Regions from separate parts of the Streptomyces sp. NPDC050619 genome, predicted to be linked through region 4. Evidence: riboswitches for the same ligand, from Rfam matches in the RefSeq annotation. Region 4 holds a riboswitch; each other region holds the start of a gene.

Evidence for each region. A riboswitch is a leader RNA that binds a small molecule or an ion and turns the genes downstream of it on or off. The one in region 4 is predicted to bind cyclic di-AMP.
Region 1: it holds a riboswitch for cyclic di-AMP, as region 4 does, so the genes downstream of both, AB0I77_RS29440 (M23 family metallopeptidase) here and AB0I77_RS38320 (LysM peptidoglycan-binding domain-containing M23 family metallopeptidase) in region 4, are expected to answer to the same signal.
Region 2: it holds a riboswitch for cyclic di-AMP, as region 4 does, so the genes downstream of both, AB0I77_RS22735 (C40 family peptidase) here and AB0I77_RS38320 (LysM peptidoglycan-binding domain-containing M23 family metallopeptidase) in region 4, are expected to answer to the same signal.
Region 3: it holds a riboswitch for cyclic di-AMP, as region 4 does, so the genes downstream of both, AB0I77_RS35135 (transglycosylase family protein) here and AB0I77_RS38320 (LysM peptidoglycan-binding domain-containing M23 family metallopeptidase) in region 4, are expected to answer to the same signal.

The regions. Positions count from the first base shown of each region.
Region 1 covers NZ_JBFAIR010000020.1:22,172-25,412, forward strand. Annotated here, with positions in the region: gene AB0I77_RS29435 (aldo/keto reductase) at 1-73, opposite strand, end outside; gene AB0I77_RS29440 (M23 family metallopeptidase) at 188-1,222, opposite strand; cyclic di-AMP (ydaO/yuaA leader) riboswitch at 1,235-1,392, opposite strand; tRNA gene AB0I77_RS29445 (tRNA-Met) at 1,704-1,777, opposite strand; gene AB0I77_RS29450 (dihydrofolate reductase family protein) at 1,957-3,093, opposite strand; gene AB0I77_RS29455 (MarR family transcriptional regulator) at 3,166-3,241, shown strand, end outside.
Region 2 covers NZ_JBFAIR010000013.1:214,982-218,222, reverse strand. Annotated here, with positions in the region: partial or broken gene AB0I77_RS22745 (LysE family translocator) at 1-582, shown strand, start outside; gene AB0I77_RS22740 (DUF6328 family protein) at 518-1,081, opposite strand; gene AB0I77_RS22735 (C40 family peptidase) at 1,176-1,649, opposite strand; cyclic di-AMP (ydaO/yuaA leader) riboswitch at 1,653-1,864, opposite strand; gene AB0I77_RS22730 (hypothetical protein) at 2,205-2,513, opposite strand; gene AB0I77_RS22725 (ATP-dependent Clp protease proteolytic subunit) at 2,521-3,156, opposite strand.
Region 3 covers NZ_JBFAIR010000026.1:133,616-136,856, forward strand. Annotated here, with positions in the region: gene eno (phosphopyruvate hydratase) at 19-1,305, opposite strand; gene AB0I77_RS35135 (transglycosylase family protein) at 1,585-2,295, opposite strand; cyclic di-AMP (ydaO/yuaA leader) riboswitch at 2,300-2,478, opposite strand; gene AB0I77_RS35140 (transglycosylase family protein) at 2,663-3,241, opposite strand, start outside.
Region 4 covers NZ_JBFAIR010000031.1:40,471-43,711, reverse strand. Annotated here, with positions in the region: gene AB0I77_RS38325 (alpha-galactosidase) at 1-1,669, shown strand, start outside; cyclic di-AMP (ydaO/yuaA leader) riboswitch at 1,975-2,133, shown strand; gene AB0I77_RS38320 (LysM peptidoglycan-binding domain-containing M23 family metallopeptidase) at 2,138-3,079, shown strand.

The sequences.
Region 1 (3,241 bases), on a different contig from region 4:
GGGACAGCGGGAAGACCTCAAGGTCCGAGGAACCGAGCTTGCGAAGCGAAGGAGCAGGAGCAGGAGAAGTCATGCTCCTCTTCAACACCCGCCCCACCAGCCTGTATTCCGCATACACCGAAGACCGGCAGCCCTGACGTCGCAAGGACGCCGTCAGGACCGCCGGTGATCAGAAGGTCGGTGTGGCTCAGGGGTTGACGCCCTTGCTCCGCAGCCAGGCCATCGGGTCGATCCCGGAGTCGGCACCGCCCGAGTGGACTTCGAGGTGGAGGTGGGCACCGGTGACGTTCCCGGTGGCGCCCACGCGGCCGATCACCTCACCCGTGCTGACCTTCTGGCCGACGCTGACACTGATCGACGACTGGTGGGCGTACCAGAGTTCCGTGCCGTCCTCGAGGGTGAGCACCGTCTTGTAGCCGTACGACCCGTCCCAGCCGGCCTGCGTGATCGTGCCGGAGTGGATCGCCTTGATGAGCGTGCCCGTGGGCGCGGCGAAGTCGAGGCCGGTGTGGTAGCCGGACGACCAGAGGGAGCCGGCCTGGCCGAAGGTGCTGGTGATGGTGTACGAGGAGGTCGGCAGCGTGAACTGCTTGGCCAGCTCGGCGAGGCGCTCGGCCTCGGCCTTCCGCTCGGCCTCCTCCTCCGCCTTCTTCTTCGCGGCGGCGGCCTTGGCCTTGGCCTCCTGCTCCGCCTTGGCGGCCGCCGCGGCGGCCTCCTTCTCGGCGGCGGCCACGGCCTGGGCGGCGGCCTTGCTCTCGACCTGGTCCTGCTGCTGCTCGACCTGGGCCATGATCCGGGTCCGCAGCGCCTCACCGGCGTCCGAGGCACTCTGCGCGGTGTCGTCGGTGGAGGTCTCGGCGACGCTGCTGAGCGCGGTGGTGGTCTCGGCCTCGTCCGCGACGTCGTCCGAGAGGAGGGAGCCCACATTGGGCAGGTCGGGCAGGGAGATCGAGACCGGCGGAGTGCCGGTCTGCGCGCTGGCCATGCCGCCCGCGCCGACGGCGGCTATGACGCCGACGCCCAGGACGGTGGAGCTGCGGGCGATTCCGCCGCGCTGCTTGGCGACACGATGCCGGCCACGTACGGGGCGGAGGGAATCCTCGGTGGGGTTCCACTCCTCCCAGGGGCCCTCGTCGTTTTGGTAAGTGCCGTAGCCGAATGTCTCGGTGTCGCGCTGGCTGGGCACGAACGGGGCTTCTGGGGCAGGCCGGTTGGACGCCACGTGGGGCGTACTCCTTTCCTTCCTTCTCGCCTACCGGGTTAGCTGACGGGTTCGGAGCAGGAAGGTCTCCTACGCGCGTATACCAGCCGTGAGTTCACGGTGGCATCCGCGCGATTCACCCCAAGGTGGTGGTTCCCCGGTTCCCTTGCGGAATTCGGCGCGTGCGCACGGAGCCGCCTCTTGTGACGGCTGGGACGACCGCGCTGCGTTATCGAACGTTAATAGACCAGGGGGCTCGATTCCAAGCTGTTCCGCTTGATCATTAACGTTTTCCCGTGGGACTAACGGCCCATGACCGGCGAAAATCGGGCGAGTTGACCAAGGCTCAGGAAGCTCACAGGTATTGACGGTATGTCAGTTGTTATCGGAGCGGGACGACGCGTTCACGCGGGGTGACGGCGATCGAGCCCGCCCTGCCGGCCGTCGTACCGAAACGCACCGAGGGCCGGAACCCTTTCGGATTCCGGCCCTCGGCCTTCAGTAGCGGGGACAGGATTTGAACCTGCGACCTCTGGGTTATGAGCCCAGCGAGCTACCGAGCTGCTCCACCCCGCGTCGTTGTAAGACCAGCATACGCCATCTGCGGGGGCCGAAGTACACGGGTTTTCGTCCACTGCCCTTTACGGGGTGTTTTACGACGGCTTCCACCCCGTTTCGACGAAGAATTTCCAGCCCCGGCCGGGCTGAAGACACTCACCTGCCCCGGCGCCAAGAGGCGCTCGTGATCAATACAGCTAGCGCAACAGATGCCGATTCGGCACCTTCGCCAGCTCCTCGAACTCGGGCAGCAGAACCACCTCCGCCCCTGCCCCCACCAGCACCCCACTCCCATCGGCCCCCGCCACAAACGTCTCCGGCTCTCGCCAAGCAGTCACCACCCGCCGCACCCCCGCCTCCAGAATCAGCCGAGCACACGGCACCGGCCGGGACGCCCGCCGAGCGCACGGCTCCAGGCTGCTGTAGACCGTCGCGGACGCCAGCCGCACATCCCCCGGCCCGATCTTCGCCAGCGCCGCCTCCTCCGCGTGCACGACCGGATCGCCCTCCCGGGAGTACCCCCGCGCCAGCTCCGTCCCGTCGGCCGCCACCACCACCGCGCCCACGCTGAACGCCGTCTCCGAGGGCGGGCACAGGGCCGCCAGCTCGCAGGCGCGGGCCAGCCAGTGCCGGTCGGCGGCGGACGGGAGGCTGCCGGTGCCGGGTGCCGTCGGCTCGTACCGGATGAGGACCACGTCGCCGATGGGCCGCGTCTCCACGAGCCGGAGCCGTCCACGCTGATACACACCCGGCCCGAACAGCCGGGGCGCGTCCGGATCGCCGACGAACAGCGGGGCCAGCACCAGCTGGAGCTCGTCGGCGAGGCCCTGCCGGAGCAGCTGGGTGTGGATCTGCCCGCCGCCCTCGACCATCAGACGGCGGACCCCCCGGACGTCGTACAGATGCTCCAGCAACAGCCGCCAGTCCAGTTCACCACCCTGAGAAACCAGAGGCACCACCTCCGCCGTCAGCCCCACCCCCCGAACCCGCCCCGCCCCCTCCTCCGTCGTATAGACGATCTTCTCCCCACCCGTGTGCCAGAACTTCGCCGTCGGATCGAGCTCGCCCGACCCGCTGACCGTGACCTTGAGCGGATACTCCGGATTCCCCGCGGCGACCCGCGCGGCCCGCCGCTCCGGCGAGTTGACCAGCAGCCGCGGGTTGTCGGCCCGAATGGTCCCCGCGCCGACGAGGATCGCGTCGACGGACGCCCGCACCTCGTCGACCCGGTCGAAGTCGGCCGGGCTGGAGAGCAGCAGGCGGTCGGGGCCGGTGTCGTCCAGGTAGCCGTCGAGGGAGACGGCGGCGGAGAGGAGGACGTACGGGTGAGGCATCGGCGCGGTCCCTCTCGAAGGCGGCGGCACGGCGGGCTTGGTTCAAGTTTGAAACAAACCTACACTGGGGGCATGACGACTCGCTGGCTCACCTCGAAGGAGCAGCGCGCCTGGCGCGCGTACGTCGCCGCGTCGCTCCTCCTGGAGG
Region 2 (3,241 bases), on a different contig from region 4:
GGGCATGATTGCCATGCCGGGCGCCGACTTCACCGTGGTCGTACGCAATGCCCTGATCTCCCGCCGGGCCGGCATCGCCTGCGCGCTCGGGATCACGGGCGGGCTGCTCCTGCACACCGCGCTGGCGGTGGCGGGGGTCGCCGCGGTGCTGACCGCCGTACCGGCGTTGTTCCGTACGCTGCGACTGCTGGGCGGCGCCTACGTGCTGTACCTGGGGGTGCGCACGCTGCGGGCACTGCGGTGGCCACGTTCGGAGTTGCCCGTCGGGGCGGTGTCCGCCGCCCGTCCGCTGCGCCAGGGCTTCGTCACCAACGCGCTCAACCCCAAGGCGCCCATCACCTTCCTCAGCCTGCTGCCGCAGTTCGTGCCGGCCGGCCCCCCGCGCTGCCGAGGACGCTGGTGCTCGCGCTGATCGTGGTCGTCCTCGCCCTGGTGTGGTTCCCGGCCGTGGCCCTGCTGGTCGACCGGCTCGGCCGGTGGCTGCGCGGGCCGCGTGCCTCCCGGGTGGTCGAGGGTGTCACCGGCGGCGCGCTGACAGTTCTCGGTGCGGTGCTCCTCCTCGAGCCGGTGTGGGCGGCCTGACCGTCCGGTGCTCCCCGGCCTGTCCGGCCCGCCGCACCAGCCGGGGGAGCAGCCCCCACAGGCCGAGGCACACGAGCAGGGTCGCCGCGGCGGCGGCCACCCCGCCGGCCCGGCCGGTCGTCACGTCCACCACGAGCAGCACCGAGCCGGTGAACGCCAGCACCAGGACCCCCATGCCGACGGCGGCGAGCCGTGAGGAGACCTGCACGATGCGGGGCTTGGCACCCCGCTGGAAGAGGGAGCGGTGCAGCGCGGCCGGCGCCGTGAAGAGTGCCGCCGCGAGGACCGCGAGCAGGAGCGTGACCACGTAGGTGGCGCGCTGGACCGTGTCGAGGGACGGGAAGCGCGGGGTGAAGGCCAGCGTCAGCAGGAAGGCGAACAGGATCTGCACCCCGGTCTGGGTGACGCGCAGTTCCTGGAGCAGCTCGCCGAAGTTGCGGTCGGCCCGCTCGAGCGGCGTCTCGTTGCGCGCGGTGCAGGGGCGGTGGTGGTCGGGCATACGGGAGCGAGTAACCACCTGGGCCCATGTCATGCTCCGGGGCCCCGCGGGGAGCGACGGCGTGTCAGGTCGCCGCCGCCCCGCGGGAGGTCGGTCAGCTGACCCGGCCGTACCAGACGCTCTTCGTCCAGATCTTCTGCAGCCTGACCACGTCCCCGGTCTTCGGGGCGTGCCAGATCTTTCCCTTCCCGGCGTAGATGCCGACGTGGTACACGGACGAGCCCGAGTGGAAGAACACCAGGTCTCCGGCCTTGCGGCTCTTGACGGAGATGTGGCGCGTCTTGTTGTACTGCTGGGCCGCGGTACGGGGCAGCTTCTTGCCCGCCTTCTTGAACGAGTACAGCGTGAGCCCCGAGCAGTCGAACCGGCGCGGTCCGGTGGCGCCGTACTTGTACGGCGAGCCCTTCTTCGAGGCCGCGACTTGAAGTGCCTTCGTCGCCGTCGTGGCGGCCGCGGCGTCCGATGCGACACCCGGGACCACGACGGAGCCGCCCACTGCGGCGATGGTGAGGGCCGAGGCGGTAGAGGCCCGGACCATGAGCGACGGGACACGATTGAGCGCGGTCATGCGCAACCCTTCGTCAGCCGCCTGTGAAGGATGACCTGTCGGATTCGGGCTGGCGAAGTTGCCCGGCCGCGGCTGCGGCTTCACCCCAAGGGATGCTCGGCCCGGTCATGGCGTGACCGTTCCGGCGACCCGTCGTGCCTGGGTCCTCCACTCCTGCCGATCCACTCCTGTCGACCGGGTATCCGGGCGGCGGCAGGACTCGGCGTCCGCCCGGACCGCCCCGCCGCTGCGGCGGGGGCTTGTCGTCAGACAGGGATCCTCACTCACGGATGTCCGAATATCCCAACGGAACCCGGGGTTTGTGTTGTTCCTCACCACTCACCCGTTCGGGTGGACACCCCCGTGTTCGAAGGGGTGTCGAGAGCCCCGAGGACGCCCGGACCAGCACCGGAGTACCTCATTGCGCCCTCGGGCCACGCGTGTTGTGCAACTTGGACGGGCCCGTGAAGAGAGCCACGTCTACGCCGAACAGGGGTACGCCGTTCGGTTCGTTTCAACTCCGGTCCGGACGCTCCGTCAGCAGGGCGATTCGTCCGGACCGGGTGGCGGGTCCCGTCAACTGTCGGAGAGCGGCGGCACCGTGACGCGAGCCGTGCGGCGCTCCCCGTCCAGCACACGCAGCGCGCGCGCCAGCGTGTCGGCGTGCAGCTCGGTCTCGCCCCGACGGTGCATCAGCGCCAGCGCTTCCCGCAGCTGCGTCGCCTTGGCGACCAGCGCCTGTGCGGCGCGCAGGCCGCCGTATGTGTCTCCGTGCCGGCCCGGGTTGATACGGCCGAGCAGGTCGACCACGTCGAGGTAACGGTCGATCACCTCGCCCTCGGCGCGCGTCAGGGCGGGCAGGGGCGGCAGTTCGGGTGGGAGCACCGGCCGCTCACCTCCCGGTGGGCGGGGCGATGGTGGTCTTGCGGCTCGGGATGATGTGGTCCGCGAGGCCGTACTCCAGCGCTCCCGGCGCGTCCAGGATCTTCTCCCGCTCGATGTCGGCGTTCACCTGCTCCGGGCTGCGGCCGCTGTGCTTGACGAGCAGTTCCTCCAGGCGGGAGCGCACGCGGAGCAACTCGTCGGCCTGGATGGCCAGATCGCTCGCCTGTCCCTGCATCGGCTCGTACACGGCGGGCTGGTGGATCACCACGCGCGCGCCCGGCAGCAGGTTCCGCTTGCCGGGCGCGCCCGCCGCCAGCAGCACCGCGGCGGACGAACCGGCCTGCCCCAGACACGTCGTCTCCACGTCACAACGGATGTACTGCATCGTGTCGTAGATCGCGGACATCGCGCTGAACGAGCCGCCGGGGGAGTTGATGTACAGCGAGATGTCCCGGTCCGGGTCCTGGTACTCCAGGTACATGAACTGAGCCATCACGTCGTTCGCCGAGGTGTCGTCGATCTGCGTCCCGAGGAAGACGATCCGCTCCTCCAGCAGCTTCGAGTACGGATCCATCGACTTGGTTCCGTAACTCGTGCGCTCGGTGAACTCGGGCAGCACGTAGCGGGCGGATGGTCGGGTCATGGGTACCCCTCCTTCGGCGTCTGTAAAAAATGTACAGGATGTACGTGACGTTATGATGGGGGCAGACTCTAGTGATCAAGCCGAA
Region 3 (3,241 bases), on a different contig from region 4:
GGTTGAGCCCCGCTTGGGTCAGCCCTTGAAGCGAGGGAACGCGCTGCGACCGGCGTACACCGCCGCGTCGTCGAGGATCTCCTCGATGCGCAGCAGCTGGTTGTACTTGGCGACGCGCTCGGAGCGGGCCGGGGCGCCGGTCTTGATCTGGCCGCAGTTGGTGGCGACGGCCAGGTCGGCGATCGTGACGTCCTCGGTCTCGCCGGAGCGGTGGGACATCATGCACTTGAAGCCGGAGCGCTGGGCGAGCTCGACGGCGTCCAGGGTCTCGGTCAGCGAGCCGATCTGGTTGACCTTGACCAGCAGGGCGTTGGCGGCACCCTCGTCGATACCGCGGGCCAGGCGCTCCGGGTTGGTGACGAACAGGTCGTCGCCGACGATCTGCACCTTGTCGCCGAGCTTGTCCGTGAGGATCTTCCAGCCGGCCCAGTCGTCCTCGAACAGCGGGTCCTCGATGGAGACGAGCGGGTAGGCCGCGGCGAGCTCCTCGTAGTACTCCGTCATCTCGGCGGCGGAGCGCTCCTTGCCCTCGAAGGAGTAGACGCCGTCCTTGTAGAACTCGGAGGCGGCCACGTCGAGCGCGAGGGCGATCTGCTCGCCGGGGACGTAACCGGCCTGCTTGACGGCCTCGAGGATGAGGTCGAGGGCCTCGCGGTTGGAGCCGAGGTTCGGGGCGAAGCCGCCCTCGTCGCCGAGGCCGGTGGACAGGCCCTTGGTCTTCAGCACCTTCTTGAGGGTGTGGTAGACCTCGGTGCCCCAGCGCAGCGCCTCGGAGAAGGTCTCCGCGCCGATCGGGGCGATCATGAACTCCTGGATGTCCACGTTGGAGTCGGCGTGCGAGCCGCCGTTGAGGATGTTCATCATCGGCACCGGCAGCAGGTGCGCGTTCGGGCCGCCCAGGTACCGGAAGAGCGGGAGGTCGCTGGCCTCGGAGGCGGCGTGGGCGACGGCGAGCGAGACGCCGAGGATGGCGTTGGCGCCGAGCGAGCCCTTGTTGTCGGTGGCGTCCAGGTCGAACATGGCCTGGTCGATCAGGCGCTGCTCGGTGGCGTCGTAGCCGACCAGCTCCGGGCCGATCTGCTCGATGACGGCCAGGACGGCCTTCTCGACACCCTTGCCCTGGTAGCGGTTGGGGTCGCCGTCACGGAGCTCGATGGCCTCGAAGGCGCCCGTGGAGGCGCCGGACGGGACGGCGGCACGACCGGTGCTGCCGTCGTCGAGGCCGACCTCGACCTCGACCGTGGGGTTGCCTCGGGAGTCCAGGATTTCCCGGGCTACGACGACGTCGATGGACGGCACGAGCATCTCCTTCTTGGATGTGACGCGGGTCAGCAGGGCCACGAGGCCCGTAGCGAACGGGGGCCGCGGTCGGCTCTGCGAGACCGAGCCTAACCGCCTCCGGGCCATCGGCCGGTCCGTCGACCACCTCATGGACAGAACCGAGAGTAAATTGTTTCCGAACGGAACAAAGAGACGGAACAAAGGATGAGGACTCAAAGAGGACTCAAAAAAGCCCCGCCCCGGTGCGTACGGGGGATGACGCACCGGAGCGGGGAGCCCGTGGGGACGGCTACGAGCCGCGTGTCACTTCAGGTGCAGCTGCTGGCCCGGGAAGATCAGGTCGGCCTGGTCGACGATGTCCTTGTTCAGCTTGAACACCTTCTGCCAGCCGCCGGCGACGTCGTGCTCCTCGGCGATCGAGCTGAGGGTGTCGCCCTTGACGACCTTGTACTCGCCGTCGCCCTTCTTGACCTTCTTGCCGGTCGGGGTGGTGACGGTCTTCTTGGCGGCCGGGCGCTCGGCGGAGCGGGAGGCCGGCTGCTCGGTGGTGGAGCGGCTGCTGGTGTCGGTGCCCTGGCTCTGGCTCTGCGAGGAGTTGCTGGAGCCGCTCGACGAGGAGTCGGCGCTGCCACCGTTGTAGCCGCCGCTCGACAGACCCGTGCCGCAGTGCGGCCAGGCACCCTTGCCCTGGGCGGCGAGGACCTTCTCGGCGACGGCTATCTGCTGCGCCTTGGAGGCCAGGTTGGCCGTGGAGGCGTACTGCGTGCCGCCGTACGCGGCCCAGGTGGAGGCGGAGAACTGAAGACCGCCGTAGTAGCCGTTGCCGGTGTTGATGGACCAGTTGCCGCCGGACTCGCACTGGGCGACGGTGTCCCACTCGGAGGCGGTGGCGGCGGAGGCGGTGCCGGAGGCCATCAGCGGGGCGGCGACGGCCGCGCCGGTGACACCGGCGATGGCGATGGCGCGAGTGGTCTTGCTCGGACGGCGGTGCTTGCCCTTGCCGGAAAACAGCATGGAGAGATCCCCTCACCGACGCCTGCGAGGTGAGCTGTCGGGTTCGGGCCGGTTGAGTTGCCCGGCCGCACACCGTTCGGTGCGCGACTTCACCCCTAGCCGGTTCCGGTCTCGAGTTGCCTCAAGTCCTGGTCCCGGCGCCTACCTTGGGTCCCCCGCTCCTGCCTTCGGCGCTGTTCAGCGACGACTGTTCCCGTGCGGCCGCTGGCAGGATTCGGCGTTGCGGCTACCGGGGCTCGTGGTGACGAGCGGTCCTGACCGTAGACACGCGATCGGCGGAATTTCAAAGACGATCAGGGCTTCTGAGACTCATCCCACACTTTCACCAAACCGGACATTCAGTGGCGAAGTGTGACGCGAACTCCCGCTACCTTTTGCCCTGTTCAGCACCGACTTCGAGCGTCTGACCGGCGACGATATGCCCCGGGTCGGCACCGATCGCCTTTTTGTTCGTCTCGTAGAGGGCACGCCATCCGCCCTGGACGCCAAGGGAGTCGGCGATGGACGCGAGAGTGTCTCCGGAACGGACGGTGTACGAGTCGCCGGGAGCCGCGTGACGGCCCGTGGAGGTGTCGGTGTCGGCCGCGCCTTCATCGGCACTGCCTCCGCGATGCCGGCCGGCGGTGAGGGCTCCGGTGTCCACCAGACTCGAAAGGCCGCCCTCTTGCCAGGAGTTGTCGGAGCCGTCCTGTCCGGCCGCACCCGTGGAGGAGCTGTCGGAGTCCTGTGAGTCACTGGAGCCCGGGTCGGAATCACCGGATGCGTCGGACTTGGTCGAATTGTCCTTCGCGTTCGACGGGTCCGACGGGTCGTCGGACGGAGAGGGTGACGCGGGTGGCGTGGAAGCGTCCGCGGAGGAATTCGACGACGATTCCGATGAATCGGACAAGCCAGACGAGTCGGATGGACCAGATGAACCAGACGAACTGGATGAATTACCCGAACT
Region 4 (3,241 bases):
CAACGAAGGGCCCGCCGTGGAACTCCTTCGCGCCGACTCCGCCACCTGGACCCTGCCCGACCGCGAGGCCTGGCGGCTGTCCCAGCTGCACGGCCGCTGGGCCGCGGAGTCCCGGCTGGTGCGTGCTCCCCTCACCTACGGTGAGAAGGTCATCGGCAGCCGCCGCGGTCATACCGGACACCAGCACCTGCCGTGGGTCGCGCTCGACACCGACGCGACCGAGGAGCGTGGCGAGGTGTACGGCTGCGCCCTCGGCTGGTCCGGCTCCTGGCGGATCGCCGTGGCCCAGCTCCCGGACACGCGGATCCAGATCACCGGCGGGGCCGGTTACGACGACTCCGGTCTGCTCAGTCTGGCGGCGGGGGAGTCGTTCACGACGCCCGTCTTCGCCGGCCTGTGGAGCGACGGCGGCTTCGGCGGGGCGAGCCGCGCCTGGCACGCCTACCAGCGGACGTACGTCATTCCGGACGCGGACACGGACCGGCCGGTGCTCTTCAATTCCTGGGAGGCCACGGAGTTCGACATCTCGGAGGAGCAGCAGGGGGCGCTGGCGCGGCGGGCCGCCGCGATGGGCGTCGAGCTGTTCGTCGTCGACGACGGCTGGTTCGGGGCACGCACCAGCGACCGCGCCGGGCTCGGCGACTGGACGCCCAACCCGGACCGCTTCCCGGGCGGCCTGCGCCCCCTCGGCGACTACGTGCACGCGCTCGGCATGCGGTTCGGCATCTGGGTCGAGCCGGAAATGGTCAATCCGGACAGCGATCTGTACCGCGCCCATCCGGACTGGGTGCAGTACCAACCGGGGCGAAAGCGGACGGAACTGCGCAATCAGCTCGTGCTGAACCTCGCGCGCGAGGACGTCCAGGAGTACCTCTGGGAACAGCTCCACGCACTCCTCTCCAGTGCCCCGATCGACTACGTGAAGTGGGACTTCAACCGCTGCTTCACCGACGCGGGCTGGCCCGGCGAGCCCTACCCGCAGCGCCTGTGGGTCGACCATGTGCACGCCCTGTACCGCCTGTTGGACCGGCTGCGGGCCGCCCACCCCGGCGTCGCCTTCGAGTCCTGCTCGGGCGGCGGCGGCCGGATCGACCTCGGCGTGCTGAGCCGCACGGACCAGGTGTGGACCTCGGACAACACCGACCCGCTCGACCGGCTCGCCATCCAGCACGGTTTCAGTCAGATCCACCCCGCCCGGGTCATGGCCGCCTGGGTCACCGACAGCCCCAACACCCAGCTCAACGGCCGGATCAGCTCCCTGCGCCTCCGGTTTGTCAGTGCCATGGCCGGGGTGCTCGGGGTCGGCGGAGACCTCGCCGAGTGGACCGAGGAGGAGCTGGCCGAGGCCCGCGAGTGGGTGACCCTCTACAAGGAGATCCGGCCCCTCGTGCAGCGCGGCGACCTCTACCGGCTGCGCCCTCCGCAGGGCGGGCTGAGTGCGGTGCAGTACGTGCTGGGTGACGAGGCGGTCGTCCTCGCCTGGCTCGAGGCGCAGCACTACGGCGAGCCCGTCCCGGCGCTGCGACTGCGCGGCCTCGACCCGACAGCCTCGTATGAATGCCGCGAAACGGGCGAAGTTCACCGGGGGGCCGTACTGCTGCACCACGGGCTGCGGACAGGGCTGCGCGGTGACCTTGATGCGACGGTTCTCCGGCTCCGCCGCATCTGAGAGCTCTGTCCTAATTAGCGCCTTGAGTCCAACTCCTGGTGAATTGGCGGGACCTGGCGAGGAGGCACGTGAGGAGCGTCATATTCGTGACCGTGTGTCGCCCGTCATGTTCACGTAATTCACACGCTTTTCAAGGGTGTTTGAGCTGAAGGGCGCTCTTTCAATTCACGGAGGGTGACGGGAATTCTCACAGGGGATCAAGAAGAAACGCATTCACGGGGAACCTCTCGCTTGTCCCTTTGCGTCTTAGTCGCTTACGTTCACCACCGATCCGGACGGACGCCCAATCCTGCCGCCGCCCGGAGCCCGCACACTCACCCGTCCACGGCAGGAGCGGGGGACCCACAGGTAGAACCGCCTGTTCCGGTCTCCGGAACAGGCTAGGGGTAAAGCCGTGCTTCGGCATGGCCGGGCATCTCCAGTCCGCACCCGACAGCTCACCTCGCAGGCGCCGGAGAGGAATTCACCATGCCCGCGAAGGGTAAGCACCGCCGCCCCAAGTCCCAGCGTTTCACCCGTTCCATCGCCGTTGCCGGAACCGGCGGTGCCGCGCTCGCCCTCCCGCTTCTGGGGGCCACCGGCGCCCATGCCGCCCCCGCGCAGTCCGTTTCGGAAAAGGCCGTTCAGTCGTCCGTTCCGGCCGCCGAGAAGAAGGTGGCTGAAAAGCCGGTGGCTGGAAAGAAGGCTGCCGCGAAGACGTATTCGGTTCGGGCCGGCGACTATCTCGCGAAGATCGCCGAGGAGCAGAGCGTCAGCGGTGGCTGGCACAAGCTCTACGCCGACAATCGTGAGGCGGTCGGGGACAACCCGTCGTTGATCCATCCCGGTCTGAAGCTCGCGATCGGCAAGAAGGCCACGACGAGTACCGCCAAGACCGGGTCGTCGCCCTCTTCGTCGTCGTCCAAGCCTTCGCCCAAGCCCAAGTCGAAGTCGTCGTCCGCGCCGAAGGCGTCCTCCTCGGCGAAGACCGAGTCGGCCGCGCAGACGACCGACAACGCCAGCGGCTTCACGCTCCCGGTGGGTGGTGCCTCCGTCGGTACCGGGTACCGGGTCGCGGGTAGCATGTGGTCCAGCGGTTACCACACCGGCGTCGACTTCGTCGTCCCGACCGGCACCTCGCTCAAGGCCGTCGGCGCGGGCACGGTCGTCTCCGCGGGCTGGGGCGGTGCGTACGGCAACCAGGTCGTCATCAGGCTCGCCGACGGCTACTACGCGCAGTACGCCCACCTGTCCTCGCTCTCCGTCTCGTCCGGTCAGACCGTGACCGCGGGGCAGCAGGTCGGCCTCTCCGGTGCGACCGGCAACGTGACCGGCCCGCACCTGCACTTCGAGATCCGCACCACGCCGGACTACGGCTCGGACGTGGACCCGGTCGCCTACCTCCGTTCGAAGGGCGTCGCCGTCGGCTGACGCCCCACCGACCACCTGTCTGACACGCTGCCGAAGGCCGGACCCCGATCCCCGGGTCCGGCCTTCGGTATGCCCGGGCGGGGAGAGGGGGGACACTGTGAACTCTGAAGCGGTGCAAGCGCTTTCCCTCTCCGCTTCTCTCTCCACTTCGCTCTCCACATC